DNA from 3 places in the Vagococcus sp. WN80Y genome. Region 2 is predicted to be linked to each of the others. Evidence: predicted binding sites of a transcription regulator. Region 2 holds the regulator's gene; each other region holds the start of a gene.
The links. Region 2 encodes LexA, which represses DNA repair genes until DNA is damaged. Its sites were predicted from a motif close to CNAACANNTGTTNG; they were not measured.

Region 1: the regulator LexA is predicted to act here: its motif matches at 1,745-1,758, upstream of recX (recombination regulator RecX).
Region 3: the regulator LexA is predicted to act here: its motif matches at 2,861-2,874, upstream of AC5KOD_RS11910 (Y-family DNA polymerase).

What each region holds. Positions count from the first base shown of each region.
Region 1 is NZ_JCAQHY010000165.1:38,643-48,927, forward strand. Features, by position in the region: gene mutY (A/G-specific adenine glycosylase) at 1-900, opposite strand, end outside; gene recX (recombination regulator RecX) at 890-1,690, opposite strand; gene rlmD (23S rRNA (uracil(1939)-C(5))-methyltransferase RlmD) at 1,913-3,292, shown strand; gene AC5KOD_RS15710 (serine hydrolase domain-containing protein) at 3,505-4,773, shown strand; gene AC5KOD_RS15715 (LCP family glycopolymer transferase) at 4,819-5,739, opposite strand; gene AC5KOD_RS15720 (hypothetical protein) at 5,925-6,083, opposite strand; gene AC5KOD_RS15725 (endonuclease/exonuclease/phosphatase family protein) at 6,332-7,045, opposite strand; gene AC5KOD_RS15730 (hypothetical protein) at 7,223-7,687, opposite strand; gene AC5KOD_RS15735 (PFL family protein) at 7,895-9,238, opposite strand; gene AC5KOD_RS15740 (ACT domain-containing protein) at 9,261-9,530, opposite strand; gene AC5KOD_RS15745 (M24 family metallopeptidase) at 9,921-10,285, opposite strand, start outside.
Region 2 is NZ_JCAQHY010000001.1:259,238-269,522, reverse strand. Features, by position in the region: partial or broken gene AC5KOD_RS01355 (thiamine pyrophosphate-binding protein) at 1-103, opposite strand, end outside; gene AC5KOD_RS01350 (DUF896 family protein) at 283-531, opposite strand; gene lexA (transcriptional repressor LexA) at 775-1,395, shown strand; gene AC5KOD_RS01340 (hypothetical protein) at 1,565-1,768, shown strand; gene AC5KOD_RS01335 (L,D-transpeptidase) at 1,879-2,529, opposite strand; gene AC5KOD_RS01330 (nucleoid-associated protein) at 2,635-3,624, opposite strand; gene galU (UTP--glucose-1-phosphate uridylyltransferase GalU) at 3,802-4,713, opposite strand; gene AC5KOD_RS01320 (NAD(P)H-dependent glycerol-3-phosphate dehydrogenase) at 4,769-5,779, opposite strand; gene ppaX (pyrophosphatase PpaX) at 5,783-6,436, opposite strand; gene lgt (prolipoprotein diacylglyceryl transferase) at 6,439-7,254, opposite strand; gene hprK (HPr(Ser) kinase/phosphatase) at 7,301-8,236, opposite strand; gene AC5KOD_RS01300 (YesL family protein) at 8,396-9,025, opposite strand; gene AC5KOD_RS01295 (carbohydrate ABC transporter permease) at 9,052-9,945, opposite strand; gene AC5KOD_RS01290 (ABC transporter permease) at 9,955-10,285, opposite strand, start outside.
Region 3 is NZ_JCAQHY010000153.1:32,356-42,640, forward strand. Features, by position in the region: gene AC5KOD_RS11895 (LytTR family DNA-binding domain-containing protein) at 1-444, shown strand, start outside; gene AC5KOD_RS11900 (DUF3021 domain-containing protein) at 456-836, shown strand; gene AC5KOD_RS11905 (hypothetical protein) at 1,166-1,534, opposite strand; gene AC5KOD_RS11910 (Y-family DNA polymerase) at 1,531-2,826, opposite strand; gene AC5KOD_RS11915 (helix-turn-helix domain-containing protein) at 3,090-4,583, shown strand; gene AC5KOD_RS11920 (PepSY domain-containing protein) at 4,882-5,271, shown strand; gene AC5KOD_RS11925 (hypothetical protein) at 5,311-5,580, shown strand; gene AC5KOD_RS11930 (hypothetical protein) at 5,750-5,884, shown strand; gene AC5KOD_RS11935 (SpaA isopeptide-forming pilin-related protein) at 5,981-10,285, opposite strand, start outside.

The DNA of each region.
Region 1 (10,285 bases), on a different contig from region 2:
TAACCATTGATTACGCATCTCAACGTATTCCTCCTTGTTCACCTCTATCAAAGGAAACGTCCACAAGTTAGCTAATAATCCCGTCTCTGGCCGTTGACCAATTAGATACTCGCCATCCTGATTGCGAATAACTTGTGCCATATAATAAACAGGACGGCTTTTTATTTTTTTGCTCTTAACTGGATAATTAGTCATCGTACCGCTATGATAAGCGCTACAATAGGTTTGGATTGGACAACTTTCACACTTCGGACTCGTCGGTGTACAAGTTCCTGACCCTAAATCCATAATGGCTTGATTAAAACTACTTGGATCCTCATGAGAGATCAACTTACGAACAACAAAATCAAAGGTCTTCCGACTAGCGGGCTTAGCAATATCATCCATCAATTCAAATAACCGACTAAATACCCTCATGACATTTCCATCAATAGCTGGTTCTGGTAAATCAAAAGCAATACTTGCAATCGCCCCAGCAGTATACGGCCCAATCCCCTTTAGAGTACTGATTTCTTCAATTGTTTGTGGCATTTGACCATTAAAATTTTCCATCACCTGTTGAGCAGCTGCCTGCATATTACGCACTCGTGAGTAATAGCCTAGACCTTCCCACGCTTTTAAAAGTCTCTCCTCTGGTGCCTCAGCCAACTCTTTAATTGTCGGAAACCACTCCATAAAACGATAGAAAAAAGGAATGACTGTCACTACCTGGGTTTGTTGTAGCATGATTTCAGACACCCAAATCCGGTAAGGATCTTGATTCTCTCGCCAAGGTAACAGGCGACGCTCTTGTTCATACCAAGCCAAAAAATCATGCTGAAAGCTTGCTATCTTTTCTTGACTCCACTCCGCAACCACTTGCTCCAAACGAGCATCCGGTTTCTCAATTTTACTCTTCATCTTCCATCTCTTTCTGACTAATATAGGCATTAATTATATCAAAACTAAACCCTTTTTGGTACAGGGATTGAGTGACTTTCTGTTTACGTTTCTTAGCATCAAAGCGTTGATTTTTTCGCCACAGCTTATCGCCTTGAATTTCTAGTAGGTTTTCTTCTTCCTCTTCATCTTTTTCAATTGACAGACTCTCTAATGTCATTGTAATAATGTCGCCATTAAACCCTTTTGTCATTAAATACTGACGAATCTTCTGTAATCGTTCATAATGACTATTACGACCATATTTTCGTGCCGCCTTAGTTCCTACCTCTAGCGCCACACGGCCTTGCTCTTCTTCTGTATAAAGCTGTAAAACCTGTTCAACGACATCATCCCTTAGCCCTCTTTTTTTCAGTTGTTGACGAACAACGCTTGGGCCTTTATCTGATGTACGCATTTGCGTTCTTACATAGCTTTCTCCGTACATTACATCATCGACTAACTTAAGAGACTCTAAGCGTTTAATAATTTCACTAATACTTGGACTATCAATTTCACGACCTCTTAGATAATCCTCAATTTCCTTTTGAGAGCGTAATTGATAACTCAAATAATTGAGAGCCATTTGATACCCGTGATCCAACTGACTTTCTTTTTTTGCAGTTTCAATAAGCTCATTATCAACTTCCATTCCTTTGAGCAACCGTAAACGAACCAAGACATCCTCTGAAACAAAAAAGGAGCTACCCGATTCGAGCCAGACTTTGTATTGATTATTTTTTTCCTTTGAGAGACGGTTAATAATTTCCATTGTCTTCAACTCCTCATTTTTTCTTAATACTTTCATGATAGTCATATCTAAGAACAAACAAACGTTCTCTATCTTTTAATAGTTTACCATATATTTCTTTCCAAAACGTCCTGATAGCTGAGATATTTTTATTAACAGAAGGCTGATTCAACTTCAACAGCATTTCAATTGATTCTGTGCTAAAATAGATAAGCTGAAACAATAATGAAAAAAGGTGAATCAATGGAAACCAAACATACAATTAAACTTGGCCAGTCACTAACACTTCCAATTAAGCGATTAGGCATCAACGGAGAAGGCATTGGCTATTTCAAAAAAACGATTGTCTTTATTCCTGGCGCATTACCGACCGAAACTGTCACAGTCGAGGTTACTAAAATTATGCCACGTTTCGTTGAAGCTCGCTTAACGAAAATAAATAAGCAAGCCCCAGACCGAGTGATCCCTCCATGCTCTGTTTACGAAGAATGTGGTGGCTGTCAATTGCAGCATCTAGCCTATGACTCACAATTAAGCTTTAAAAAGGATGTGGTTAAGCAAGCTCTGGCTAAATACCAACCAAACGGTTATCAAACTTATAAACTCTTACCGACAATTGGTATGAAAACACCTTGGCATTACAGAAACAAACTACAATTCCAAGTTCGTCAAGCAAGTGATGGCCATGCTCAAGCAGGACTTTACCAAGCTGATTCTCATCAGCTAGTGCCCATTGAAGACTGTTTAGTCCAACAACCCGCAACCATGTCCACTGTTAATCAAGTAGTTGAACTGTTGACTAAGCATCAAGTTCCTATTTATGATGAACAAAAAAATAGTGGAATTGTCAAAACACTAATGGTTCGAGTTGGGATTGCTACTAAAGAAATTCAATTAGTTTTTATTACAAATAGTCCAAAATTACCGAAAAAAAAGGCCTTAATTGCGGATATAATTGAAACTATCCCAAACGTCGTTTCAATTATGCAAAATATTCAAAATAAAAAAACATCTCTTGTGATGGGAGATGACACACAACATCTCTGGGGAAAAGAAAGTATTGAAGAACATCTCGGTGATTTAGTGTTTGACTTATCACCGAGAGCATTCTTTCAACTTAATCCAGAGCAGACAGCTGTCCTATATGAGGAAGCAAGAAAGGCCCTTGATGTTCAACCAAATGACACAATCGTCGATGCCTACTGTGGTGTTGGTACAATCGGCCTAAGCCTCGCTAAGCAAGTTAAGCGGGTTCGAGGAATGGACACTATTCCAGCTGCGATTGAAGACGCACAACGCAATGCTGAACGTCTTGGTATTGACAACAGTCGTTATGAAGTAGGGACAGCTGAGGAGCTTCTTCCTCACTGGCTAAGGGCTGGATTTAGGCCTGACGGAATAATTGTCGATCCCCCTAGGACAGGACTAGACGAACAATTGATTCAAGCTATTCTACGTTATCCAAGTAGAAAATTAGTCTACGTCTCCTGCAACCCTTCTACATTAGCTCGAGATTTAGTTAGATTAACCAAAAAATATGATGTTGATTATCTACAATCAGTGGATATGTTTCCACAAACGGCTCGCGCGGAAGTCGTTGTCAAACTAACCCTAAGATCTTAATTATCAGAAGTGGCTGACAGCCCAAGCTTAGCTGTCAGTCATTTTTTGATTTATTAAATTTTTCTAACAGCTTATAGCGAAAAGCTTACGTCTTTGTAAGGATAGCCAAAAATTGTTTATCTTTTATATTAGAAGTGATATAACTAATCTATGCATATCTCGCTAGATAACTGTGAGTATATAAACATGCTTTTGCAACATGGGAGGCCCTTATGGAAAATAAACGAAAACAACAAATGAATATACAAAGAAAACGTCAACGACGCTATCATCGCTTCTTTTTCTTCTTCGGATTCCTAACTGGTGGCTTGGCCATTTTTTGTTTTTTCTATTTCTTTTACGAGCCTCAGCTAGCTGCCAAAAATCAACAGGAACTAACAAAACAGCAACAAACTGTCGCTTCTCTAACCACACAAAATAGTGATCTACAAAAAAAAATAGACCTTAATCTCCAACAACTTAAAGAAGAAGAAGAAAAAAAGAAACCTCGAATAGCCTTTGGTCAAACTAACAATGGTGAGCAATATCCAGAGCTGACAAAACAGATTGAAAGTAAAATTAATGACACTAAATTTATTGGGTCAATCTTAGTAGTTAAAGACAATCAGATTGTCTTAGAACGTGGCTACGGTTATGCTGACAAGTCTCTTGATCGCTTAAATGATGCTAATACAGAATTTATGATTGCCTCTGTCCAAAAAGCCTACACAGCAGTCCTAGTCATGAAATTAATAGAAGAAGGCTTATTAACAATGGAAACACCATTAGTAACCTTTTATCCAAACATTCCTAATAGTGATCAAATTACGATTAAAAATTTATTAAACATGACATCTGGACTACAGTTAAAAGGCTTCAATACGGCTGGCGTATCAGAAGAAGATTCTCTGAACTATGCTCTTAACAATCTAACTTACAGTCCATTAACAAAATGGAATTATTCGGCAGTTAATTACACGTTATTAGCAGGTATTATTCGGCAAATTACTGGGCAAACTTACCAAGACTATTTCACCACTCAAATTATTACTAAACTGAACTTGCAACACACCGGCTTCTATCCTACTTTTTACGCAAGTTCTAATCACGCTGTCGCATCTGAAAATAAAAAAGCAGCTTATGAGCAACCAATTAAGACGCCCGATACTACCTTTGCCTCAGAAACTGGAACAGGCAATGTGTATTCATCAGTTGGTGATATGTTTACCTTTATTCAGGCACTGATCGATGAGAAAATCATTTCTAAATCAAGCTTAACCGAGCTATGGTCTCGACCAAAATTACCCTTCGACTATACTTATACAGCTGGATTTTACCATAATGATACCTTTATTTCTGGTCATGGTGTCTTTGTCGGATTTGAGCCCACCCTCTCCTTTTCTCCTGACGGAAGTACAGGGATTGTCACTTTAAGTAACTACATCTATCCCGACTCAAAAAATGCCAACATGACCAAAGACCTCTTCAAATTGCTTCAATAAGTAAAAAAATCTGCAACCACTTATCACGAGTAGTTGCAGATTTTTTTATTTTTCTAATTGTGCTTTCAAAATTCCTTGTACACGAGTCAGTTCTTCTGGTGCTATGTCCTGATAGGAAACGCCATCACGCATTACACCTTGTCCTTGTAAGGTTTCTTGTTTAATATCCCCCATTGCATTGCGGTACTTGCTTTGGATATCTACCATATCATCCCAAGATAAATCAGTTTTCATATTCGAACCAATTGTGTCCAATAATGATTTATAGCTTGTTATTGTTGAAAGCTTCAAAGATTTTTTTACGATTGCTTCAATAATTTTTCGCTGACGATCCTGGCGGCCATAGTCGCCTTTAGGGTCTTCATAACGCATCCGCGAATATGACAGAGCTTGCTCGCCATTCAGTGAAATAATTCCTAAAGGAAAGTCAAAACCATCCTGACTAAATTCTAACGTATTCTCTACCTTTACGCCACCAACAGCATCAACTAGTTCCTTCAACCCTTTCATGTTGATCGTCACATAGTGATCTAGTGGGATATCTAACAAGTTCTCAACCGTATTCATTGCCATTTCTACACCACCAAATGCATAGGCGTGGTTAATTTTATCAGTTGTACCATTGCCAACAATTTCCGTATAAGTATCACGAGCAATACTTACGAGCGTCGTTTGATTATTTTTAGGGCTTATAGTTGCCACTAACATCGTATCAGAACGACCTTGTTCATCACGACCCAAATCACCTGTATCCAAGCCTAATAACAATACTGAAAAAGGCTCTCCTGCATCAATGCTTACGGGTTTGTCTCGCTTATCAGAGACCTTTCGATTCATTGGTTCATGGATCTCATTCGCTGTTCCTTTAACATCAAAATAAACTTTAGCTGCATAAGCCCCAATCCCTAAAATGATTACAAGCATTACCGCTAAAATACTTAAAAAAACTTTTTTACCTGCAGACATATCTCACCTCACACTTTCTCTTTACAAAAGTAATTAAACCACAATGAAAAAAAATAGTAAAGAAACTCTATCATCCTTTAGCAAATGTTTAATTCTTATCTAAAATTTTTCTAAAATAAAAAAGAGGTATTGTAATTTTTTTACAATACCTCTTTTTATCGTGAATCTAGTTCCAGGTCACTCATCTATACTGGCTCCTTTTGTCTACTTAATTGTTGAAGCGCCTTTTCGATTGTTGTACCGTAACCACAAACTTCGGGTTTATCAGGTAAATAAACTTTAAACAATTGCGTTTCTAAATCAAGAGACAGCCGGTATTCGCCATATCCATCTCTATAAGTCATCTCTAATCCTCCTTTCCTCATCTGATTAAAAGTGACCGCCGTTCCTGTCGGCAGCCACTCATTAGCTAGCTAAAGGAATGCGTTTCTATTAGCTCTGTCAGAAATACGTAACTAGCTAATATCTAAATATTATCATTAATTTTTGATTTTTCTTTTATAAACTCGTTATTAAAATGTGAAATTTATTTGATTAATATTGGTGATAATTCCAAAAAATAAAATTTTTTTTGTTATTTTATATCCTTCAATTATGCTAACTCCAGCAAAGCAGACAATAAATAATGATCAGAGACTAACTCATCATCAATCTGCCAATCAACAAGCTGGATAGTTTGGCTAATAAAAATATTATCGATTGCTGTTGTTTTCATCGATACATCAACCTGATTAAATGTTTCGCACCAGTCTCCTTGATGGCCATTAACACAGCTATAAGAAGCAGACATTAAATCAAATTCACTAACCGATTGATCTGTATTGAAATCACCAACAATAATTTGATAAGCGCTCTCGTCTTGCTCCAATGCCTCTAATAATTCTCTGAATTGGCTTTGACGAAGAGCTTGGTTTTCATAGGAAAGATGAGTGTTATAGAAACTAATTTCCTTACCATCAGCTATAATTTTGACACACTGATATGCGCGTGGCTCTAGTTGCTCTAAGTCGGCTCGTTCAATATAATGAGTCATTTCAGTAGAGCAAAAGGGCGTTACGGACATTATTCCATTACCAAATTCTCCTGCCTCAAAAGGCATACTTGCACTAAAATACAAATAAGGAAAGGTATTACCTGCAATACCGCTTAGCATATCGTAAGGCATACGCTTGGTGAATTTATCCACCTCCTGTAATCCAACTATGTCGAGTTGAGTAGCAGCAATCACCTTTTTAAGCGCTTCTAAATTCGGTTGCAAGCCAGCAGCTATGTTAAACGTGCCAACTTTAAGTCTTGTTTTAGTCATGTTATCGACTCTCCTTGATGTCATAATTACCATTCTAACTTCCCCACTATGATACCAGATTTTTTGACAAAAAACAGAGGCTATCAACAAAGACTAGCCCACGATTCTCACAGTCCGAGACTCGATAAAAAAACTCAACTACTTTGCAGTCGAGTTCCTGAATTGTTAACCAGTCTATTATCTATGTTTTTTAGTAGAAGCTTGACTCTTTTTATGCTTTCTCGTCTTTTTTCGACGTTTCGGTGTAGAGCCACGCCACCTTTTCCGTATTTTTTTTACTAATTTTTGACTATACTTTTTCAAATAACGATAATCCTTGTCAGTAGTCAAAGATAGTAACCGTGCTAAGATTGGCAATAACAGCCACGAAACAAATAAATAATAAGAGATACCAGACATTTGTTTGGCTAACCACTCCACTTTATTCGGCCCTTCGATCAAAAATACGACCACAAAACGAACACTGTCCCTTAGGATCAGAAAAAATAGAACTGCCTGACCGATAATCAACGGTATGCTCAATAGTTTTAGATAGTTAAGAAATGAGTATTTCTTTAATAAATAGTTTAACCCAGCCCACCAAAGCACGGGATAAAAGACAAACCAAAGAAGAAATTCTACTATTATTACAAACATATTCACTTCATTCTTCCTCCCTTGTCTCTCCCTAGCTCATAATAAGGCTAGAATCTCCATCTATTATCATACCTCATATTCGAGTAAAATAGCTCAATAATCACTGAATTAATTAACTTTTTTCATTAATTATTCATTTTTAGTCTATCTTTTTCAAACATAAATAAAAAGTAGCCCTCCTTTTTCAGAGAACTACTTTTATTTTCTTACTGCCTAATTCTTAAATGAATGGATGGGGGCTGGTATCCGTCCGCCACGCAAAATGAAGTCTGTTGATCCATAGCTATTGACTGCCATAACAGGCGCGCGCCCTAACAAACCGCCAAATTCAACCATCTCGCCAACTTTTCTCCCAGCAGCTGGGATTAGTCGAACAGCAGTTGTCTTATTATTGATGACCCCAATCGCCGCTTCATCAGCAATCATCGCTGCAATGGTTTCTGCACTGGTTTCACCAGGAATAGCGATCATATCCAAACCAACGGAACAAATTGCCGTCATGGCTTCTAATTTCTCTAAGTTCAAAGCGCCATTATTGACAGCATTAATCATTCCAATATCCTCCGAAACAGGTATAAAGGCACCTGATAGACCGCCAACATGACCGCAAGCCATAACCCCACCTTTTTTTACCGCATCATTTAGCAAGGCCAGCGCCGCTGTTGTGCCGTGAGTCCCAACTGATTCAAGCCCCATCTCTTCTAAAATGTGAGCCACTGAATCCCCAATTGCTGGTGTAGGTGCTAATGACAAGTCAACAATACCAAAGGGAACATTTAGCGCTTTTGATGCCAGTTGTCCAACTAACTGACCTGTTCTCGTAATTTTGAAGGCTGTCTTCTTGATCGTTTCTGCTACTTCATCAAAGCTTTCCCCACGGACTTTTTCAAGAGCTCGTTTCACTACACCAGGGCCACTTACTCCCACATTGATGACACAATCTCCTTCTCCAACACCATGAAAAGCTCCAGCCATAAATGGATTATCTTCAACTGCATTTGCAAATACAACTAACTTAGCACACCCTAAATCCGATAAGGCTGCCGTTTCCTTAATCACATACCCCATCTGTCGAACGGCATCCATATTTATCCCAGATTTGGTACACCCGATATTAACAGAGGCGCAAACTCGCTCCGTTTCGGCCAAAGCTTGCGGAATTGAATTCATCAAGATATCGTCACCAGCAGAATAACCTTTTTGTACTAAGGCAGAAAAACCACCAATAAAATTGACGCCAACTGCTTTGGCTGCCTGATCCAAGGTCTTAGCGAAGGCCACGTAATCACGCTCTCCCGAGGCCGCTGCTACCATCGCAATAGGTGTTACAGATATCCGCTTATTGATAATCGGAATCCCGTATTCTTTTTCAATCTCTTCGGCTACTTCAACTAATTTTGCTGCTTTGGTAGTAATCTTTTGATAAATTTTTTGACGAGCCTGTTCCCCATTACTGTCAATACAATCCAAAAGGGAGATGCCCATCGTAATCGTTCTAATGTCTAATTTTTCTTCTTCGATCATGCGAATTGTTTCTAATATTTGATTGACTTCCATCTATCTAACAGCCTCCTCTAGATTATAGTTTATGCATCGTGTTAAAAATGTCTTCCCGTTGAACACTAATCTTCACGGCCAACTGATCTCCTAGTAAATGTAATTTACTTTGAATATCACTAAAGCTGATTGATGCCTTTGACAGATCAATCATCATCATCATTGTAAAATTAGTTCCCATGATTGTTTGGGAAACATCCAAAATATTAATGTTTTCTAACATTAACTCTTGACTCACATGTGCGATGATTCCTACCTTATCATTGCCAATAACTGTTAGAATTGCTTTCATAACTACCGCCACCTTTTTTTCTAATCATTGTATCACACCTTTATCACCAATTCCTCATTTAATTGAATTTATCTTGAAAAATTTCAAAAACAGCTTTCTTTAATGTCAAAAAGAAGCTGGGACATAAAGTCGTTTTGCTCCGAGCAATCTCGAAAAACCCGAACAATCGGTAATTTCGATTGCTCGGGTTTTGAGAAATTGCCGAGCCTTCAACTTCTAAATGCTTTAGCATTTAGAAGTTGTTGAGATCGAAGTAAAACGTAGTGAGCAGACTTTTGGAGCGTGTTTATCACATAACATACGTGAAAACAACGAGGCCGTGACATAAGTCATGTCCCCTTTTTGTTTCACCAATATTGCGCGCTAAACACAGTCCAGTCTTTGCTTCATTTATTTAGACATAATGACAGCTTGCTTACTTAAAAGATAAGGTCTTAAATAGCCTACCGTATTTGACAAAGGTAAGCAGTCCTTACTCAGTTCAATATTCAAGACCGATACTAAATAATCTCGTCTAATTTCAATTCTTTTCCACAAGTCAGGGTAATTTTCTGCTAATTCTGCTCGTAATTTTTGATCAGCAAGAACAACGCATTCTTCCATACTAGTCCCTGCATAACCAGGAACACTCGGAATAATATCAACCTGAAAAATCATCCCACTCTTCAAATTGACCTGAGATTTGTGATAAATAGGACTTGCCATCCATTCCTCATCGGCTACTAAATGCCCTGGGTTCAAGCTCCACCCATATT
Region 2 (10,285 bases):
CTCCCATTGGTAAGCCTGGGTGTCCTGAATTTGCTTTCTGAATTGCGTCCATACTTAGGGTACGGATTGAGTTAACGCCTAGTTCATCGATTTTATCAAACAAAATAATCATCCTCCTGCTATTTTAGGTTTTTTTTACCTTTATAGGGTTATTTTACCTTTTGTTTGACTAAATTGCAATTGAAAAATGAAATCGTTTTGCTTTTTTATCAAAAATCCTGCTAAAACGCATTAAAAAAAGACTTTTGCAAATAAACCAAATCTTAGCAAAAGTCTTTAAAATTAATCATTATGACGATTATGAAGCCCTTTTTCCTTTTGAATATCTTTTAGCTTATCAGGTGTTACATCGTTCCCTTCCTGATCCACTACTTTCATTCCCTCGATATGATTCCGCATCCCACCACGAAATTTTTCAAGATATTCTTCTCTTAATATTTTTTGTTCCTTTTGTTCGTTAAGTGTTAAACCTTCACCTTTTGATTTGTTGGCTAACTCATTAATACGAGCTAATTTATCTTTTGATAACATTTTATTCCCTCCTAAACAGTTTTAAAGTGTCCTATTATTTATTCCACCGATGCCTTTAATACTAGACTATTTCAATTCAAAAAACAACTAAATAGTCTAGCCACAGCATGTCCTCTATATCAAACAAACTACTATCAAAAAAAGTTTATGTTTCCATCAAAATAAGCGAACATCTGTTTGATTTATTAAGTTTTTTATGCTAAACTCAAATTAATACTAAATCTGCCCTAAGGAGGTATCAGTATGGCAAAAGCACATGAAACACGACAATCTGAAATTTTAAAATATATCCATAGCCAAGTTGAAGAAAAAGGCTATCCACCAACAGTCAGAGAAATTGGCATTGCTGTTAATCTATCATCAACATCAACCGTTCACGGTCACTTATCTCGTCTAGAGAAAAAAGGACTCTTACAACGTGACCCAACAAAGCCACGAGCAATTGAGTTAACTCAAATTGGACTGGATATGATCGGTATTCGTCCTACAACTATCCCGATTTTAGGAACAGTTACTGCTGGAGAGCCTATCTTAGCTGTAGAAGAAGCATCAGACTTCTTTCCTATCCCACCTGATTTGAAACATGAGGACAATAGTTTATTCATGCTAACCATTCGGGGAGAAAGTATGATTAACGCCGGCATCTTGGATGGCGATCAAGTCATTGTAAAAAAACAAGCCTCGGCTTCAAATGGAGAAATTGTGATTGCTATGACTGATGAAGATGAAGCAACGTGCAAAAGATTTTACAAAGAAAAAGATCATTTTCGACTTCAACCAGAAAATGATAGCTTAGAGCCAATTATCTTACCTAATGTTTCTATTTTAGGTAAAGTAGTTGGATTATACCGCAATCACATTTAACCACAAACAACCAGCTTATCTGCTGGTTGTTTTCTTTTCCCATATAACCCATTTCATTCGTTTTACCTTAATTGAAAAGTTTTCTCACTTTCCTCTTTACAAAGCGAACGTTTGTTTGTATAATAAAGAAAAGAACAAACGTTCGCATAAAATATATGAGGTGATATAAATGGTAGGTATTCGTCGAATCGGGTTGGTATTCTTCATTTTAATTATTGGCATTTGTTTGGGTTCACTAGGGATTAAGACAGCACTATTGATCGTCACGCCTTTATTCTTCTTATGGTTCATGGTTTGGGACGAACGAAGCTATCGTCGTCATACTCGTAAGCAGCACTATCAAAGCGATCACACTTATAGCTATCGCCGTTAATTCATTAAAAAGACTCTTCACTCAACTGTTATCCCCCTAACAGTTGAGTGAAGAGCTTTTTTGCTTTTTATAAAAAAAACGAAATCAACTTGTTTATTCAACCTAAGTAATCATTCGGTTACTTTAACTGGTGTTCCTGCCTTGATGTTATCGTAAAACCACTTAGAATCAGGCAGTGATAAGCGGAAACAACCATGTGAAGCACGCTTACCTAGCTTTTCAGCTTCAGCTACATTTATCTCTAACTGCTCATTAACAGGGACACTGTGAAATAAATAAACGCCATAATCTTTAAACGAGACATAATTTAGTGCTCCTTCGCCTAACTCAGCATTAAAAAAGCTTTCACCTCGAATTTCCTGAATCTCAAAATCCCCTAAAGGTGTCGCATTCTCATCGTCAGCTAAGCCAGAAGATGTCACCATCGTATAAATTAGTTTATCGTTATCATAAAAATAAATACGCTGATCCGTCACATTTGCCACAATTCGAAGGACCATATCAGCTGTCAACTTAGGATATTCTCCACCCGTTGGCTTTTTCCACAAATCTTTATCGACTTTCTTTTCTTCTGCCACAGTTGGCGTTACTTTAGCGGAGTTAACCTTCGGACCTTTTAGTGAAATATCAGGCCCAACAAATGGTAGCTTACGTCCCTCTTTAGTTGTCACACCACTAACTTCTGACGGTGCAACAGCAATCATCAAGCAAACCAATCCAGCTAAAAGAAAGCTTTTTTTAATCCCCTTCACTGCGTTCATTCCTTTCATCTTAACTCACTAAAAATACATCTTTCTATTATTAATTTCACCTTAACACAGCTTGTTTTTAGCGTCAAAGATTTTATAGCTTCGCTCTATCTCCGTCTAAAATTTATTAATAATTTCATCCACATTTTTAATCATAACCGAAATTGTGCCATCAGGATTATTAATAAACTCAATTAATTCTTTATTTTTATAGACCTCAACAGGGATAATCATTTCAATCCCATTAGCTAATTTGAGCTTTTGTTTACTGTATTTTTTTTCATATTTCGGCACATTAATCGGAATATCTTCCTCAAAATTTGTTCGTTCTACTCGCTCGATATATTCTGCTTTAGCTGAGATATTATTCTCAAACACTCTTTCAGCAATTTTTTCATTACTAATTTTTCCATCTTCTTCAATACTCTCATAAACTGCTTGTTGAATGTTTGACATGCTGACGTACTTTTCTTCATTATACTTATCAGCAATTTCCTTAACAGCCTTTTTAACAATTTTGATATTATCTTGGACTGTCGGTGTTGCTTCTGTTTTTAACAAAATACTAGAAAAATACTCTACTTTGCGACCATCAAACTTGTATTTCTTTTCTACTAAATCAAACGTTTTTTTGGTGATATTAATTAAAACAGCTTCGTCAACTTTTTGTGTAATACTTGGCAAAATAGTTTTATTAATGATAATATTATTCAACATTCCATCGTCAACATAGTCAACAAAATGAGTATATGCTGGACGATAATTCAATTTAAAAATCCCTACGTACTGGTCAGTTTCATCCTCTCCGTGAAAATAAAGTAGATCTCCACTTGGAATCTCTTCCCCTTGAACCACGCAATCATAAAACTTCTGAGCAACACTTTCACTCTTTTCAACAAAATTTAACCGTTCATTCGTAATATCAACGAATAAGTCATTGCTTTCATCCAATGTTCCTGTTTTAAAATCAGCATTATTAAATCGTTTCATGATTCCTTCAAGGTACGTCTTAACTGCATAATCTGTCATCGTTAACGCCTTCTGTGAACAGATTAGCGAGCTTGCTTCTAAATCCAGTACATGTAAAATAGCCTCTTTAATTTCCATTTAATTGCTCCTTAGCCTTGCCTGTCTCTTTAATTCCAAAATACTATTATACAACAATTAAGAGTCACTACGTAAGTAAAATGATATCATTATTCTGACAGTTGCTTGTTCAATATGATTAGCCATATAAAACCCCCAAGATTGCCAACTATTCTCTAGCAATCTTGAGGGTATCATTTATTTTTTTGAGCCTTTTTTAGGGCTTTCTTCAGTATCTAATTCTTTCCCTAATTGAATAATAAACTCTTTTAAGTTATCTTTCACCTCAGGATGAGTCAAGCCATATTCAATGCTTGTTTTCATAAACCCAAATTTATCACCAACGTCATAGCGTTTACCTGTAAATTGATGAGCGAATACACGCTGAGTTTTATTCAAGGTATCAATCGCATCAGTAAGCTGAATTTCACCGCCTGCACCTGGTGTTTGTTGATCCAAGACATCAAAAATCTCAGGAGTTAATAAGTAACGACCAATGATAGCTAAATCACTTGGCGCTTCATCTGGATTCGGCTTCTCAACAAAGTTTTTTACATTGTATAAACCCTTTTTCACCATATGTTCTGGGTTAATAATCCCATATTTTGAGGTATCTTCATGAGGGACTTCCATAACCGCTATAGTTGAAGCACGTGTCTCATCGTAATCATTGATTAGTTGCTTCGTCAACGGAATCGTATCCTCCATCAAATCATCTCCAAGCATGACTACAAAAGGTTCATTACCGACGAACGCACGACCTAATGAAACCGCATGCCCTAAACCACGAGGACTAGATTGACGCATAAAATGTAAGTTCAAATCGGTTGTTTCTTCTACTAATTTCAGTAAATCCGTTTTACCTTTTGATTTTAAGTTCATTTCTAATTCCAAGTTTGCGTCAAAATGATCCTCAATCGGACGTTTAGCCTTACCAGTAATAATTAAAATGTCTTCAATTCCAGATGCCAATGCTTCCTCAACAATAAATTGAATAGTTGGTTTATCAACAATCGGTAACATTTCCTTTGCCATAGCTTTCGTCGCTGGTAAAAATCTTGTTCCTAATCCTGCGGCTGGAATAATCGCCTTTTTCACACGTTGTTTCACAATAAATTCTCCTCTTCTATTTAGGGTGTTCTCCCTATTATACTTAATCTGGTTACTAAAACTCTTTTTCTGAGCGACCATCTCGCAGCATAATTTGTTTCGCTGCTTCCTTGACATCAGCTCCTTCATACAGCACCTTGTAAATAGTTTCTGTAATCGGCATTTCCACTTTCAATTCTTGCGATAATTCATAGGCTGCTTTTGTTGTAGAAACGCCTTCCACAATCATCCCCATATTATCTAAAACCTCTTGCAAATTGTGTCCACGGCCAAGCAAATCTCCTGCACGCCAATTACGAGAATGGACACTTGTGCAAGTAACGATTAAATCGCCAACGCCACTCATGCCAATAAAAGTTAGTGGATCAGCTCCCATTGCAACGCCTAACCGACTAATTTCGGCCAATCCACGCGTCATAATAGCTGCCTTAGCATTGTCTCCAAAGCCTAATCCATGAATCGCACCTGAACCTAGAGCAATAATATTTTTTAAAGCCGCGCCCGTTTCTACACCAATCACATCATCATTTGTATAAATTCGGAAGTATTCATTCATAAACAGCGCTTGAACATACTCTGCATATTTTAAATTTTTACTGGCTGCTGTAATGGTTGTAATATCACGTACTGCGACCTCTTCTGCATGACTTGGGCCAGATAACACCACAACATCTTTTCGTTTGTCTTCAGGGATTTCTTCCATAAGAACTTGAGAAATTCGCTTGTGTGACCCTTGCTCTAGCCCTTTACTGGCATGGATAATAACTGGTTTAGTATCTAAAACCGCCACCAACTGTTGAGCAACAGAACGAATCGCCTTAGTTGGAACAACAAATAAAATCGCATCAGCACCTGCTACAGCAGCTTTCAAATCCATTTCTGCTTTCAATTTTTCCGGTAGGAGTAGGTCAGGTAAATAATGTTGATTGGTATGATGAGTATTGATTTCAGCAATTTGCTCAGCTTCTCGTCCCCAAATGGTCACCTCATGACCGTTCTCCACTAATACTTTAGCCAACGCTGTCCCCCATGATCCGGGACCTAAAACAGCAATTTTTTGTTTCATCCGTTAACTTCCTTTCACACCTTTTGATAGAATCCACTCTGTTAAGTCTACCATAGATTCAACAATTTTATCAGGCTTATACGGCGCCATTTCTGCCACTGTTTTATGGGACCAACCTACAAACACACTTTCCATTCCTGCATTGTGCCCTGCTTTTATGTCATGCCAATTATCCCCAACCATCACACATTCGTCAGCATCAACGCCTAAACGAGCCATTGCAACAGTTAAAGGCTCAGGATCTGGTTTCACCTTTTGGTAATCATTACCACCAATAATCTCATCAAAATAGTCCGTCATTTCAAGTAAATCTAAGCCCTTTTGCAATACTTGATTATACTTAGTTGACACAACCGCCAATTTAAAGCCCGCTGCTTTTAAGGTGGCTAGAGACTCATTGACATTGGGAAACACTTGAATTAAGGCATCGTGCTGTTGATGATTGAACTCTCGATATTCACGTACCATTTGCTCCGTTTTTTCTGGTAAGAGAGCACCAAAAACTTCTTCTAAGGGCGGTCCATTAAATGGCCGAACTTTTTCTGTATCATATTCGCCTGGAAAATACTGATTCAATACATGAAGATAAGATTCTGAAATCAGATGATTCGTATCTGCCAATGTACCATCAAAATCAAATAAAACTGTTGTTAACACTACTATCGTGCTCCTTTACGATTATAAATAGGCGGATTAACTTTTTTTCGGCGATAAACGATGAAAATTAAACTACCAAAAAAGAGAATAATTGATAAGAACTGAGACACTCGAATATCACCAACTAAGTACAAGCTGTCTGTTCTCATCCCTTCAATAAAGAAGCGACCAAATGAATACCAGATAACGTAGGTAAAGAATATCTCTCCCTCACGGAAAAAGTTTTTCTTACGTAACCAAAGAATCAAAATAAAACCAATGACATTCCAAAGACTTTCATAAAGAAACGTAGGTTGTCGATACGCTCCATCAATATACATATTTTCAATAATGAATGTAGGCAAATGCAGCCCTTGTAGAAATCCTAGCGTTGTTTCTCCTCCGTAAGCCTCGTGATTCATAAAATTTCCCCAACGGCCAATTGCTTGAGCAATGATTACGCTAGGGGCAGCGATATCAAGAAATTTCCAAAAAGAAATATAGCGTGATTGAGTAAAGAAATATACGACAAGTCCACCAGCAATTAAGCCACCATAAACTGCTAAGCCGCCACTCCTAATAGCAAATATTTGAAGTGGATTTTTAAGGTAATATTGCCATTCAAAAATCACGTAATACAACCGAGCCCCAATGATTGCAATCGGTAGGCCCCAAAACATAAAATCAACGATGTCGTCCTCTTTTAAGCCAACTCGTTTTGCCTCTCGTGAAGCCAACCAAACAGCTAAAACTATTCCGCTGACAATAATAACTCCATACCACATGACCTCAATTCCAAAAAGTTTGAAAGCCACGGGGTTAACTTGCGCTAAAAACATCGATATCCCCCTTTATAGTCACTCTAATTTAAGCTGATATAGTCTACTATTCTGCTTCAGAGTTTTCTTTGATTAGCGCGGTTAAATTATTCTCAAATGTTTTTGTAGCATCGTATCCCATTGTTTTTGCTCTGAAGTTCATCGCAGCTACCTCAATGATAATCGCCACATTACGGCCTGTTTTAACTGGAATCGATATTTTAGGGATATCCACATTTGCAATTTGAACAGTCTCAGCCGCACCACCTAATCGGTCAAACTTCTTATCTTTGCTCCAATTTTCTAGGTAGACAACTAATTGAACCTGACCGCTACCACGGACAGAGCTTGCGCCAAATAAGTTCATTACATCAATAATACCAATCCCACGAATTTCAATTAGATGCTCAAGTAATCTAGCTGGTTCACCAATTACTGTACGCTCATCTTGTTGATAGACATCAACCCGATCATCCGCAATAAGTCTGTGACCTTTTTTGATTAATTCTAGCGCTGTTTCACTCTTACCGATTCCACTGTCCCCTTGAATCAATACACCGAGCCCATAAACCTCGACCAATACTCCATGAATAGACGTTCGCTTAGCCAATTGACTTTCTAAGTAATTTGATACCACACCAGAAATTCGCGATGTTGTTAAAGACGAACGTAAAACAGGCACTTGCTTCTCTTCCGCCACGCGCAACATATTGCTAGGTGGAATCAGATCACGGGCAAAAATAATAACTGGCGTCTCCTCGTGGCACAACCGACGCATCACCATGACCTGCTCTTCTGGAGTCATTTTTTGTGAAAACGTGGTCTCCTTGCGGCCAAATAATTGAACTCGATCATAAGGATAATAATTAAAATAGCCGGTTAATTCTAAACCCGGCCGGGAAATATCACTTGTTTTTATTTTTCTATCTAAATAGTCTTCTCCACAAACTACTTCAAGCTGTAATTCGTTGACTAATTCTTGAACTGTTACTGACTCTGTCATACATAACCTTCTCTCTAAATTGTTTGCTTGTTCCATTTTATCATTTAACGACATAAGTTTCTACATAATCAATCGAACAAAGCTATTTCTTCTCTTTTAAGCAGTCCCTTTCAACAAAATGAGCTTGCTTCAACTACCTAAAAAAACAGCCTGCCTCAACTAATGTGAGACAGAGCTGCTTGCGTGTTCCGGGATAGGCAGTGACAAAAATCGCCGATAAAGAATCATCATGATTAAACTAGAAGGAAGCGACATGTAAACCAATGGTAGTAACCCAGGAACCCAGTGAAATAGATAGTAACTTCCAGCTAATATGATTAAGATTTTCGCAACTTCAAAAGGACTAAATACAATCAATAGAAAGGGTTGCAAAAATAACTTCTTAACAGGCAATTTAAAATGGACATAGGCTGGAAAGAAAAAAACCAATAATAATACAAATACACCAAGCAAAATGATCGAAAAATAATGAAAGCCAATCATCAAGTAATCAGAAGCATTTAGCGTAATTCGGTAATTAAAAAATAATATCAGACCTAGTATAGCCATAAAACAGCCACATAAATTAGTTTTTAAAAATTCTTTGTAATAGTAATGAAAAAATGTCTTGCCTATTTTAAGTGACTCATCATCTGTCATAAACCCTTGACGAAGAACTGCAAATAAAGCTGTTGTGGCGGGCATAATGCCAAAAGCTATTCCTCCCAGTAATGTCAGCACTATCCATAAAACATTCAAATAAACTAATTTCGTCACCACAACTGACCAATGATATAACTTTTCTCCCATTTTAACCTCTCCCTAGTCTAAACTCATTACCCCTTAATTGCGCCTACCATGATTCCTTTTTCAAAATATTTTGCTACTAGTGGATAAAATAATAACACGGGAACGCTAGAAATGACCACAACACTGTATTTTATCGTTTGTTTAATCATGCTAACCTCCGCTTGACTGCTTGACATTATTTGCTGATTAGCGGCCTCCCCCATCTGATTTTGGATAAGAATCTCTCGCAAAATTAACTGCAAAGGAAATAACTCGCGATCTGACAAATAGATCATGGCATCAAAATAACCATTCCAGCGACCAACACCATAAAACATCATCATGACTGCTATAATCGGTGTTGAAAGCGGCAAGACAACCTTCCAAAGTAACTGCATGTCCGTACATCCATCAATAAAAGCACTTTCTTCTAGCTCTCGTGGAATATTTTGCTGAAAATAGGTTCGCATGATGATCATGTTATACACACCTACTGCTCCCGGCAAGATCATTACCCAAATCGTATTGATAATCCCTAGCTTCTGATTAACTAAATAAGTCGGAATTAATCCTCCTGAAAAGAACATTGTAAAGGTAAATAGAAAGGTTAGCGCATTTCGTCCTTTAAAATCTCGACGAGATAGTGGATAGGCCGCTAGAGTTGTCATGATAACATTAATCATAGTTCCAAGACCGGTATAAATAACTGCATTCTTAAACCCAATCCAAATGTCACGATTTTCAAAAACCTTACGATAACCATTTAGTGTAAATCCTTTTGGCCACACTAATAGTGTACTATCAAAAATTTTCGTCGGATCACTTAAAGAGGCAGATACCACAAATAGAATCGGATAAAAAATCAATAAAATAATTATGACAATCAGAATTGTATTAATAGTATCAAAAAGCTTATCTTCTTTTGATCGATTATGTTTCATTTTTCCCTCCTACCACAAACTATTTTCGCCTGTTTTTTGAGCAATCTTATTCACAATAAATAAGATAATAAAGTTGACTAAATTGTTAAATAACCCTACTGCAGCTGAAAAGCTGTATTCTGCATTTAATATCCCAGCTTTGTAGATATAGGTTGATAATACTTCCGAAGTTGCCAAATTCGCATCATTTTGAAGTAACAGCACTTTTTCAAAACCAACAGACATAATACTTCCGGTTGCTAAAATAGTCGATATCACTATCGTTGGCATAATCGCTGGAATTGTAATATGCCGCATACATTGAACTCTCGAGGCACCTTCTAGATAGGCCGCCTCATAT
Region 3 (10,285 bases), on a different contig from region 2:
GAGATTGAGATGCGTATAGATAAAGCCTTAGATAAGGTGAAGATCCTTATTGAGTCACCCAGCGTAGAAACAGCTAATAACATTTATCAGAGATTGTCAGAGAAAGAGAGTAAGCAAGTGATTAAGCAACGAATTGATGATGGGTATCAATTGATTGAGATTGCGACTATTGAAGTGGTTGAGGTTTTCGGTGATGAGATGATTATTTTCTTAACAACGGGAGAAGAAATTGAAACAAAAGGTCGTTTGTACAAATTTAAAGAAGAGTTAGCAGATCCATTATTTGTACAGATTACGAAGTCATCTTTAGTTAATTTGAAGCAGATTCACAAGCTAGAAAATTCGTTCTCGGGTAATATGGTGGCGTATTTAAAAAGTGGCAAAAAGCAGTCAGTATCAAGGCGGTATTTAGCTGATTTGAAGAATGGATTAGATCAATTATAGGAGGAAGACAGATGAAAAAAATGAGTCAAAACGCACTGGTAGGCATAGGAATAGGGAGCATGATTTATTTAATAACAGGTATCTTCTTTACAAGCGGGGAAGTGAGAAAAAATAGTTTGCTAGTTTTATTGATGGGAGCAGTGATCGGACTGATTTCGACTATATACGAAAGTGAGAAGTTGTCTCTTTTGGTAAAGACATTATGCCAAATGATTGGTTCCTATGTCGTCTTTTTATGTGTGGCTTATTTGGGGAATTGGTTTCCTTTTCAAATAGGGATTATATTAACGGCATCTCTTTCATTTTTTGTTATCTTCTTCATTTTTTGGACAATGTTCTACTTTAAAGAAAAAAAAGAGTTGGCCAAAATTAATCAGCAATTGAACAAGTAGGTCTCATATAAAAGTAATCCCCTGAAACTGCTAAGTTTCGGGGGATTATATGTGTAGGTCTTTAGCTATTTCTGGTAAATTAGTTAGAATTCTTTATGAAAAACCATAAAGAGGCAGACTGCTGCAGTGATTGCTGATCCAACTTCAAACCATATATTATTACGAGAATACAAGAAAATTGCAAATCCGATAAAGACAATGGTTATAAATAAGAAGAACAGGCTCACAAAGTCAACTTTTTTCATTAGTAATAGGCCCCTTTATTAGTTATTGATTTATTTTAAGCTAAAAAGAGGAAAATTGCATTAAAAATGACACAAAAACAACGCCTAACGGTCAGATAAGTCGCTCCATTTTTTTGATGAATGGAGTTCTATATGCCTAATTTCGTCATACCCGACTTTATTTTTTCCGATAAAAAAGCCTAACTCATCGTAGCCAGCTATCTTTCCCACAATATCATCATAATAATGACCTTCAGCGTCAACTGCTTCTAATTGCAGGCAAACCTGAGCTGATTTTAGTTGAGCGAGGCCTAGTACGTTATCAATGTCAGCAGAAGCCATTTGTGGTTTCTGCTTATTTTCTTTTCTTCGGTGGGCTATTGACTGTTCTATCTGAGCGGAGTGTTCGCTTAAGTAAAAGCCTGAATATTTTTTTAACCCTCTATCGTGGTAGTGAGAATTTAGTTCTATCATAAGCCATCATTGCCACCTGCATGCCCACCAACTAAGTGTGAGCGACTGATAACAGTTCCTCCTTCCATGATACTACTTGCATGAACAAGTGCTTCATAGCCGTATTTATTCCGAATGTCATCAACTAAATAATCAAGCTTATTAGTTGCTATTTGGCGGTCTGGCTCATTAAATAGGTCTAACTGCATGTAGTTAGCACCTGTTAGTTTAGAAAAATTTACACCGATATGTCTAACAGCACATCCATTGTAGTGAAGCCTAAATAAGTGGAGGGCGTGGTTAAATAAAACTTTCGAATTATTAGTTGGTGGAATAGAAAGCTGTCGAGAAAATCCTGGACTTCCTTCTCCTTTTGAATAACCAAAGGAAAGGCTGATACAAGATGTTTGAAACTGTTTACGTCTAATTCGGCTAGCCACTTGTTCAACAATTTCACGTAGAACGATTTCTATCTCATGTTGATAGGTATAATCCTTCATCAGTACTTGGCTATTGCCAATACTTTTTGCTTGAGGGATGTAGCGTTCCTTTAGTAGGGTACGGTCAATTCCCCAAGCATGGGCAATTAGCTGCTGACCAATCACTCCCATCCGACTTTTCATCGTAAAAAAATCATAATGAGCAAGCTCCTCAATGGTACGAATTCCCATTTTCCATAGAGCTGCCTCTGTACGAGTGTTAATACCCCAAAAATCAGTTAGTTGAGGAATTTTCCACACCGTATTCGGGACGGTTTCATACTGCCAATTAGCGATCATGTCGTCATTTTGTTTTGCTTCATTATCAAGCGCTAATTTGCTTAATAACATGTTAGAACCAATGCCGATTGTACAGTATAGCCCGGTTTCTTTTAGAATTCTTTCTTTAAATAAGCAAGCAAATTCGTAAGCATTTTTTCCAAATAATCGTTTAGATGCTTGGATTCTGACAAAGCTTTCATCAATTGAATAGATGTACAAATCCTCATCAGCGACATATTCTCGAAAAATAGCATTAATTTGTTTATTGCGCTCGATGTAGAGGGTCATTCGAGGTGGTACAATTAGTAAGTCAGGGTGGTCAGGAATGTCATATTTTCTCGAGACATTGCTAATCCCGAGCACCTCTTTTGCTTTAGGAGATGCGGCTAAAACCAAGCCACCACTATTGTCGGCGTTACTCATAACGACGAGCATAGTCGCTAAGGGATCGAGGCCACGTTCAACACATTCAATTGAGGAATAAAAGCTTTTCATGTCCACGCAGAGCGTTTCATTTACGGGTTCGATTTCGTAGTTGAAATACTGCTCCATTTCTTCACCTCTCTCAAATAATAGTTCAATTATACGAATGTACGTTCTTTTGGTCAAGTAGTAGTGATCAAATATACATAAGTTAATATACGTGGAACAAAATGAAGAGGTGAAATATAAATCTTATACGCTAAAAGGAAAGGTGGCAGTAGGAATAAAAACAGTGTATAAGCTAAGCTGATAATATGACAAGTTATAGAATCTGGGTGAAAATATTAATAGTTTATTAAAGGATAGTGGAGAATAGGAAAGGAAGAAAGAAAATGTTAGATTTTTGTTCAAAACCAGAGCGGGCTAAGCTTGATATTTTAGCGTTTCTTGTGAGGAAAGGGGATGTTAGCACAACAAAAGACTTGTCCCATGAATTAGGAGTATCGGTTAGAACAGCCAATCGATATATAGAGGAGTTGCAAAAGGACATTAAAAATTTGAGTTTGGATGAGTCAGTTGTGTTTACAAAGGATAAGGGAACTATTTATATGCGTCTGTCACCTACACAGCCTTTTCACTATATTATAGATAGTCTTCGTCTACAGTATGCAGAAAATTCGATGGAGTTTGTGATTATTAAATCTGTGTTACGCCAGAAATATGAGTCTGTGACAGAATTAGCCGATGAGCTTTTTTTGAATACAACGAGTCTTTATTATTATTTATCAGAGTTAGAGGTCTTTTTTGATAATTTTAATATTAAACTATCTTTTATGGACAATCATTCTTATTCCAATTTAATTTGTGAGGAAAAACATAGACGAATTTTTACCTTTTTTTTCTATTGGAATTTCTATAAAGGCTTGGATATTTATCCAACACCGTTAATTGAAGAGACAGAAGGCGAACTTAAACAAGCCATTCATGAATTAACTAAACGTGATATGTTGCCAACTAGATTGACACAATTAGCCTATGTAGGTGGGATTTCTCGTGAACGAATACAAAATGAAAAAAGAATGATGGCTTATCCTGAAACTATCCAACCTATTTTAGAGATTTTTTTTAGGGTTAACGATCTATCTCGTAATGTATCTTTTTTTGAAGAAATCCCCACAATGGAGGGGGCAGCTATTGAGCGATTGTATCTTAATCTGGCGATGAGAATGCATGTTTCAGAGCTTGATAATCCAAAGCAGATTAAGCAAATAGTTGAGGAAGTTTTACGGCTGTCAGTTCCTATTGCAGAAATCAGTAGTGATTTAGTGGCTGATACTCAAGTTTATTTTAATATAAGCCTGAATGAAGAAGAACAGCTGAAATTTTACTATAATAGTTTGCTATTACTGCTGTATGTTTTTTATTTTGATATTAATTTGCCCGAAAAATTCGGCAGATTGGGTGAGATAACTTTATTTCAAATGACTGCTGAGGGAACTAGTATAGAACAACAAGTTATTGATTTCTACCAGATGTTTAACATACAAGAGCGAGTACCTGAAAAGCATACTGAAATGATGATCGGGATGATTTTATATTCAATGAGCTATCATAAAAATAAGCAATTGAATATTGCCGTGCAGTATTCAAAAAATGTTTTAGGGGCTAACTTAATTCGAAATAAATTACTTTCAGTGTTTAATCCAGAAAAAATTTATTTTACTGTCTCTATAGATGAGGCAGATGTTATTATTTCTGATGGTGGGGAAGATAGATTGGATATGGAGAAATGTTTTTATTTAGATCGATTAAGTGATCGGGTTAGGTGGGAAAATTTATTTGATTTTATTCAAAAAGAATTATTTAAATTGGAATTTACACCATAACAGTGGTAGGTGAATCGCTAGATAAGATATAATTCAACCGGATTGTTCACTTTAAACACGATGAATTTTATGGTACATCGAATAAAATTAAAAAAAATTCATTTTATTTTTATTTTTTGATGTAAGTTTTCTTTTAGTTGGGTGCCGTTATCATGAGAATAACCAATAAAACAAAAGAAAGGAGCACGTAATGAGAAGATTATACAGAACTTTAGCAATCCTTATTTGATTAATAGTTATTTTAATTGTTTCTAATAGACCTGTTAAAGCGATGCAACTAACCTCTTTTGGGGCAGTTATGGCTCATATAGAAGCTGGCTCAACCATTGAATTACACTCAATGGTGTTAACTAAAAAAGGAAACGATTATCTTTACGAAATGACTGGCAAACAAGATCAAAAAGCTTATTCTTGGCAAGTTAATGGTAATACTGGGAAAATAACAAAGAGGCAAATAAATGTAACAAGCTTACAAGATGGAATTCTGTCTTTTAACAAAGATATTTTGATACAAAACTTATCTATTATTGCTGAAGTTTCAGTAGGTAAAGGAGTAGCAACAAAATGGGAGTTAACTCATTTAAAAGGAAGAGGTGTTTGGGAAATAACGATTCAAGATGGGGTACAACAATATTTTGTAATAATTGATAATCAAACACAGATAGTCGAAGCTGTGAATCTAAACTAAGAAAGAAAATTAGGGATTATCAAGATAAAATTATTAATATTGAGCATTGTAACCTTTGGGATGATCTTAGGAGAGTGTGCTACAACTAATACATCGCCAAAGAAATTTTCAAAAGAAAGTACAGTAGCTTCAATTGATAATGGTAATAGGCAATTAGTTATTTCAGTGGTGAAAATTTCGGTTACAGATGCTATTTCAGCGTATAATAAAACTTACCCTAATAGTTCTATCCTTTCTATTAATTTGGATACCGCTTTTGGCACGTATTATTTCAAAATACAGGGGATGAAAATAAAGAATATGAGTTAAAAATTAATACTGAAGCAGGTGAGGAAACAAAAGAACGAGAAGAAAAGCTGGATGCAGATGAACAAAATGGTGTTAAAAAGGCAGAGGATTCACTGAACCTTAAGGATATTCTATCAATAGAAGAGGGGCACAAATCGCTGCAGAGGCACTGGATTTGGAGATAGAATTAGTGGTTGAGTGGTCTTTAAACAGAGAAATGGCTATTACTTATTGGGAAGTTACTTTTAAATTAAGTCATTCGGAGTCAAGCATAAAGCTTGATGCACAAACAGGTACTGTTTTAGAAACTGAATTAGAAGATTAGATGCTAAAATCAGCTAAAAAAGCGTGGAAAGTCACCTTCCACGCTCTTTTAACTTTCAAGTTCTATTCTTAAAACGACAACGTCTTAATACCATTTTTAATTTTTGCGATGGCATTTCAGGTATATGCTGTAGCCAAGTAGTAAAAGCAGAAGACCAATACTTGTATACAAAATTGATGGCTGTTCACCGGCATTTAATAACCTTCTTGTTTTCTTTCTTGGATTAGAGGTCTTTTTTTCATTTCCACCAAGATTACCTGGTTCTCCAGACGAACCGGGTGGTGGTGTATTTTTTTCTTTCGTATTGACAACATCGCCATTCCAATTTTTTGGAGAGGCAACTATCAGTTTTCCAGCTTCATCATAATCAATAACCACTTTTATCGGCTCTTTCAATAATCGGTAGTCAATTGGTGCTTTTGTTTCCGTCAAATAATAGGTGCCTTTTTCTAGGTTTGTGAACAAGGCTTGTCCTTCATAATCTGTTGTTACAGGACCTTGCAGTACATTCTTATCAGGACCTTGTAACTCAAACATAGCGCCTGATAACACCTCGCCATCTTCATTGATTTTGGTAATTGGTAAATCAATCACCTGCTCATTTATGATTGTCCCATCCCATGCTTCAGGTTTTGTAATAACCAACTCACCGTTGTTATCATAAGCCACTGTGATTTCTATTGGTTTTGACAGTGAGAATCCTTCAGGTGCTTGGACTTCTATCAAGCGGTAGGTCCCAGCTTTGACATTTGTAAAGGTTAGGTTGCCTTGAGCATTAGAGGTTTGAGCAGTACCAACTACCTCATCATCTTCATCCCGGAGCTCAAATATAGCACCTACTAATGGCTGTTTCTGCTCATCTGTCTTGGTCAAATGCAATGCCGTCGCTTGCTTGTTGACGATAACAGGCAGGCCATTCTCATTCGTTTCGAATTTTTCCTCTGGATATTCAACATGTAAAAAGCCATGCTCATCCCAGTAAACACGTACTGGAATCGGTGGATTTGGTACATAGCCTTCTGGATATTCTACTTCTCTTAGTGCATAAAATCCTGAAGTAACCTCAGTGAAATTTACTTTTCCATCACCAGTTGAAACAGCTTGATAAGAGGGGCCACCATATAAAGAGGTTAACTCAAACTTCACGCCAGATAGAGGAACGTTTCCCTGTGAGGTCTCGCCCATTTTAATAAATGGAAACTCTATATTAGGCTTTGGTTCGTCTACATCCGGCATATTGTATATTTTGCCATCCCATAGCTCATTATAATCGCCAAAGTCAGGCGTAGCGACTAATCTTTCACTCTCATCTACATAAACGGAAATGGGAATGGGCTCTATTTCCAGATAACCGTTTGGTGCATGTGTTTCAATTAATTGATAATCACCGACTGTTAGGCCTGTAAAAACGACTTTTCCGTCAGAATCAGTTGTTATGGGACCTTGAATTACGTTTCCGTTAGTATCACGTAATTCAAATACGGCACCGGCCAGTGGATTCCCTAGATAATCCACTTTTGTAAAGATAAAATCTGTTCTCATCTGTGTATTTTTTACTTGATACTGATTGTTCCAGTCGGAAGGTTGAACAATCGTTGGATTGCCAGAATTATCAAAATCCACGACAATACGTACTGGATCAATCGATTCATATCCCTCAGGTGCCTGTGTCTCAACTAAATAATACTTACCAATAGCAATTCCTTTAAAAGTAACTTTACCAACGGGATCTGAAGTGATAGGACCTTGAATTAATTTTCCTTGCTCATCTCGCAATTCAAATATCGCGCCATTTAAGGGTTTATTATTTTCGCCCACTTTAGTGAAAGAAAAATCGGAGCGCTTTGTCTTATTTACAACAACACTTTGCCAGTCCGTCGGTTGCAGTACTGTCAGTTGCTTGTTCACATCGTAACCAATGGTAACAGAGATTGGTTCAGCTAAATAGTAGTTTTCTGGCCCGCCAGTTTCTACAAGCTGGTAGGTTCCTTGAGTTATGTCGGTAAAGGTAACTTTTCCTTCACGATCAGAAACAATTGGTCCATAAACTCTATTGCCATTAGCATCTTGTAGTTCAAATATTGCTCCTCTAAGTGGCTGGCCATCCTCTGTTTGTTTTTCAAAGGTGAAATCTGTCAGTTGCTTGTTGACGATTTTTCTATCCCACGCTTCAGGCTTCGTAATCACTAATTGACCACTGTCATCATAAGTCACAACCAATTCTAGCTTCTCACTTACCAGATAGCCATTTGGAGTGGTCGTTTCCACTAAATAATAGGTTCCGCTTGTGACATGTTCAAATACTATTTTTCCCTCATTATCCGAGCGGGCAGGTCCTGCTACTCGTGTGCCACTTTTATCCTGCAATTCGAATACCGCTCCGGCTAACGGTTGATTATTATCGGTGACCTTTAACAATTCAAGGTCTAAAGAAGCATGATTGACCAGCTGAAGCTCTTCGCCGCTTTTTTCAAATATATCTTCTGGATAAGCGATAGCTAGTGTATTGATCTGGGTTCGATAAACACGAATTATTATCGGATGAATTGGATTATAACCATCAGGCGTTGATATTTCCTCAAGAATATATACACCTTCTATTAAACCTGAGAAAGTAACTTCTCCACTTGCATTAGAGGTTGCTTCGATTATCTTTCCTCGATCTAAAAGTGAAGTAAGCTTAAATTGAACGTTTTTCAATGGATGAGTTCCGTCACCATGTTCTCCCAGCTTTGTAAATACAAAATCAGTTTTCAAATCTGGTTCTAATGCATCTGGTAGATTGTAAAGTGTAGGATCGAGCCATTCAGTATAACCATCTCCATAATCAATCAATATTTCTAGCTCATCTGTTTCAGATAAGCGAACCTCCAAAGGGATTTCCCGATCAAGTGCAAGATAACCTGAAGGCGGTTGAACTTCTTTTAGTGTATAGAAGCCAATTGTCAGATCAGTAAATTGAATCTTCCCATCGTTGTTGCTTGTTACTGTATTCAGCAAGTTTCCATCTGTATCGTACAATTCAAAAATCGCGCCAGACAATGGGGTATTGTTTACTGCTCGTTTTACAAATTGCAGATCTATTTTTCTCAAAGTATTGGTAATGACGAACTTATTAGGAGTGTCTGTCACAACTGAGCTAGTATAAAGATCATCTCCCAGTGCTTCTTTAATGGAGTAAGTAAAGTTATCGCCTTGATTATTGTATAAAGGTAACTGGGAGCTGGTAGATGTCCCTTTTGGCACGACTGCACTGATTTCTTTATACCAAGCATCTGAGAGTGAGAGTTCAATCTCCTCGCTCTCCTGCCAACTTTCGCTACTGAGAGTTGTTTCTCTTTGAACGATCACTCGCACAGTTTCTGGGCGGTCAGCAGCATTGTTATCCTCCCACTTCTTTGTTACGGAGAGAGCTACACCTGGTGCCTTGACAGAAGGAATGGGGAAATCTAAGAAATTTCCTGAACTTGAAGGATCTAAGGTTGTTCGATCATTGGCAAGATACCAGGAATCCGCTTGAAAATCTGCTGCTTCTGTATTGATGCGTATTTGATATGTCAAAGTAACGCGCTCATTTTTACCTAAGCTTAAACCTTGAAGTTGTATGGTTCCGTTATTTTCTGTCACTGTAACTTTAGCAATCAACTCTGGCGCAGACTGCCAATTGCCTCCTTCATTCTTGACCCATCCTTGGAGTTGGTAGTCGTTTTCTCCAAAATCGTTTCCTTGTTTTTGCAGTAGGATATGGTCGCCCATTGGATCAGAAATACTTCCATTACTGATAGTTTTATCAATCTGAGACGCGACAGTCCCTAACGCTTCGCCTAAGCCTTCAAGATTCTCATCAATTGATTTATAATGGCTAGTGTTTGTGGCTAGGTTTTGGGCAATATATTCTCCACGACTGGAAGAATTTACCCCTACAGAGTACATCTCGATTCCCTGAGTTTTCAATGATACAGCGGTACCCAAAGTCAGATTTGCTAATTCTGCTTTTCCTAACAAGATCGAATCCTTGTCAGAAGACTCATTAATATTATAGTATTTTTGGTTTTTTGTCTGAAAATCCGTTATATACGTTGCAGCAGAATAGCCGTTAAGGGCTCTAATTTCTCCATTATTCTGATACACAGATGCATTTTCCTGTTCCAAATACGCCCGGTTGGCGCTACCATCTCCCACGTGAATGAGCATTTTTTTTGCTTCACCGCGGCCAGCCGTATTGAAGAGGTTTTCCGCCTCATAGAGTCCTTTTTGAATAAATGTTCCTGTATGACTTTCTGCTGTATTACTCATGAAGGAAAGTAACTGTGCTTCATCAGTCAAAAATTCACCTGTTGAGTAGACATAGCGATTGTAAGCAATGATCGCTATTTTTACTTGATCCTCCCCAAGAGAGTC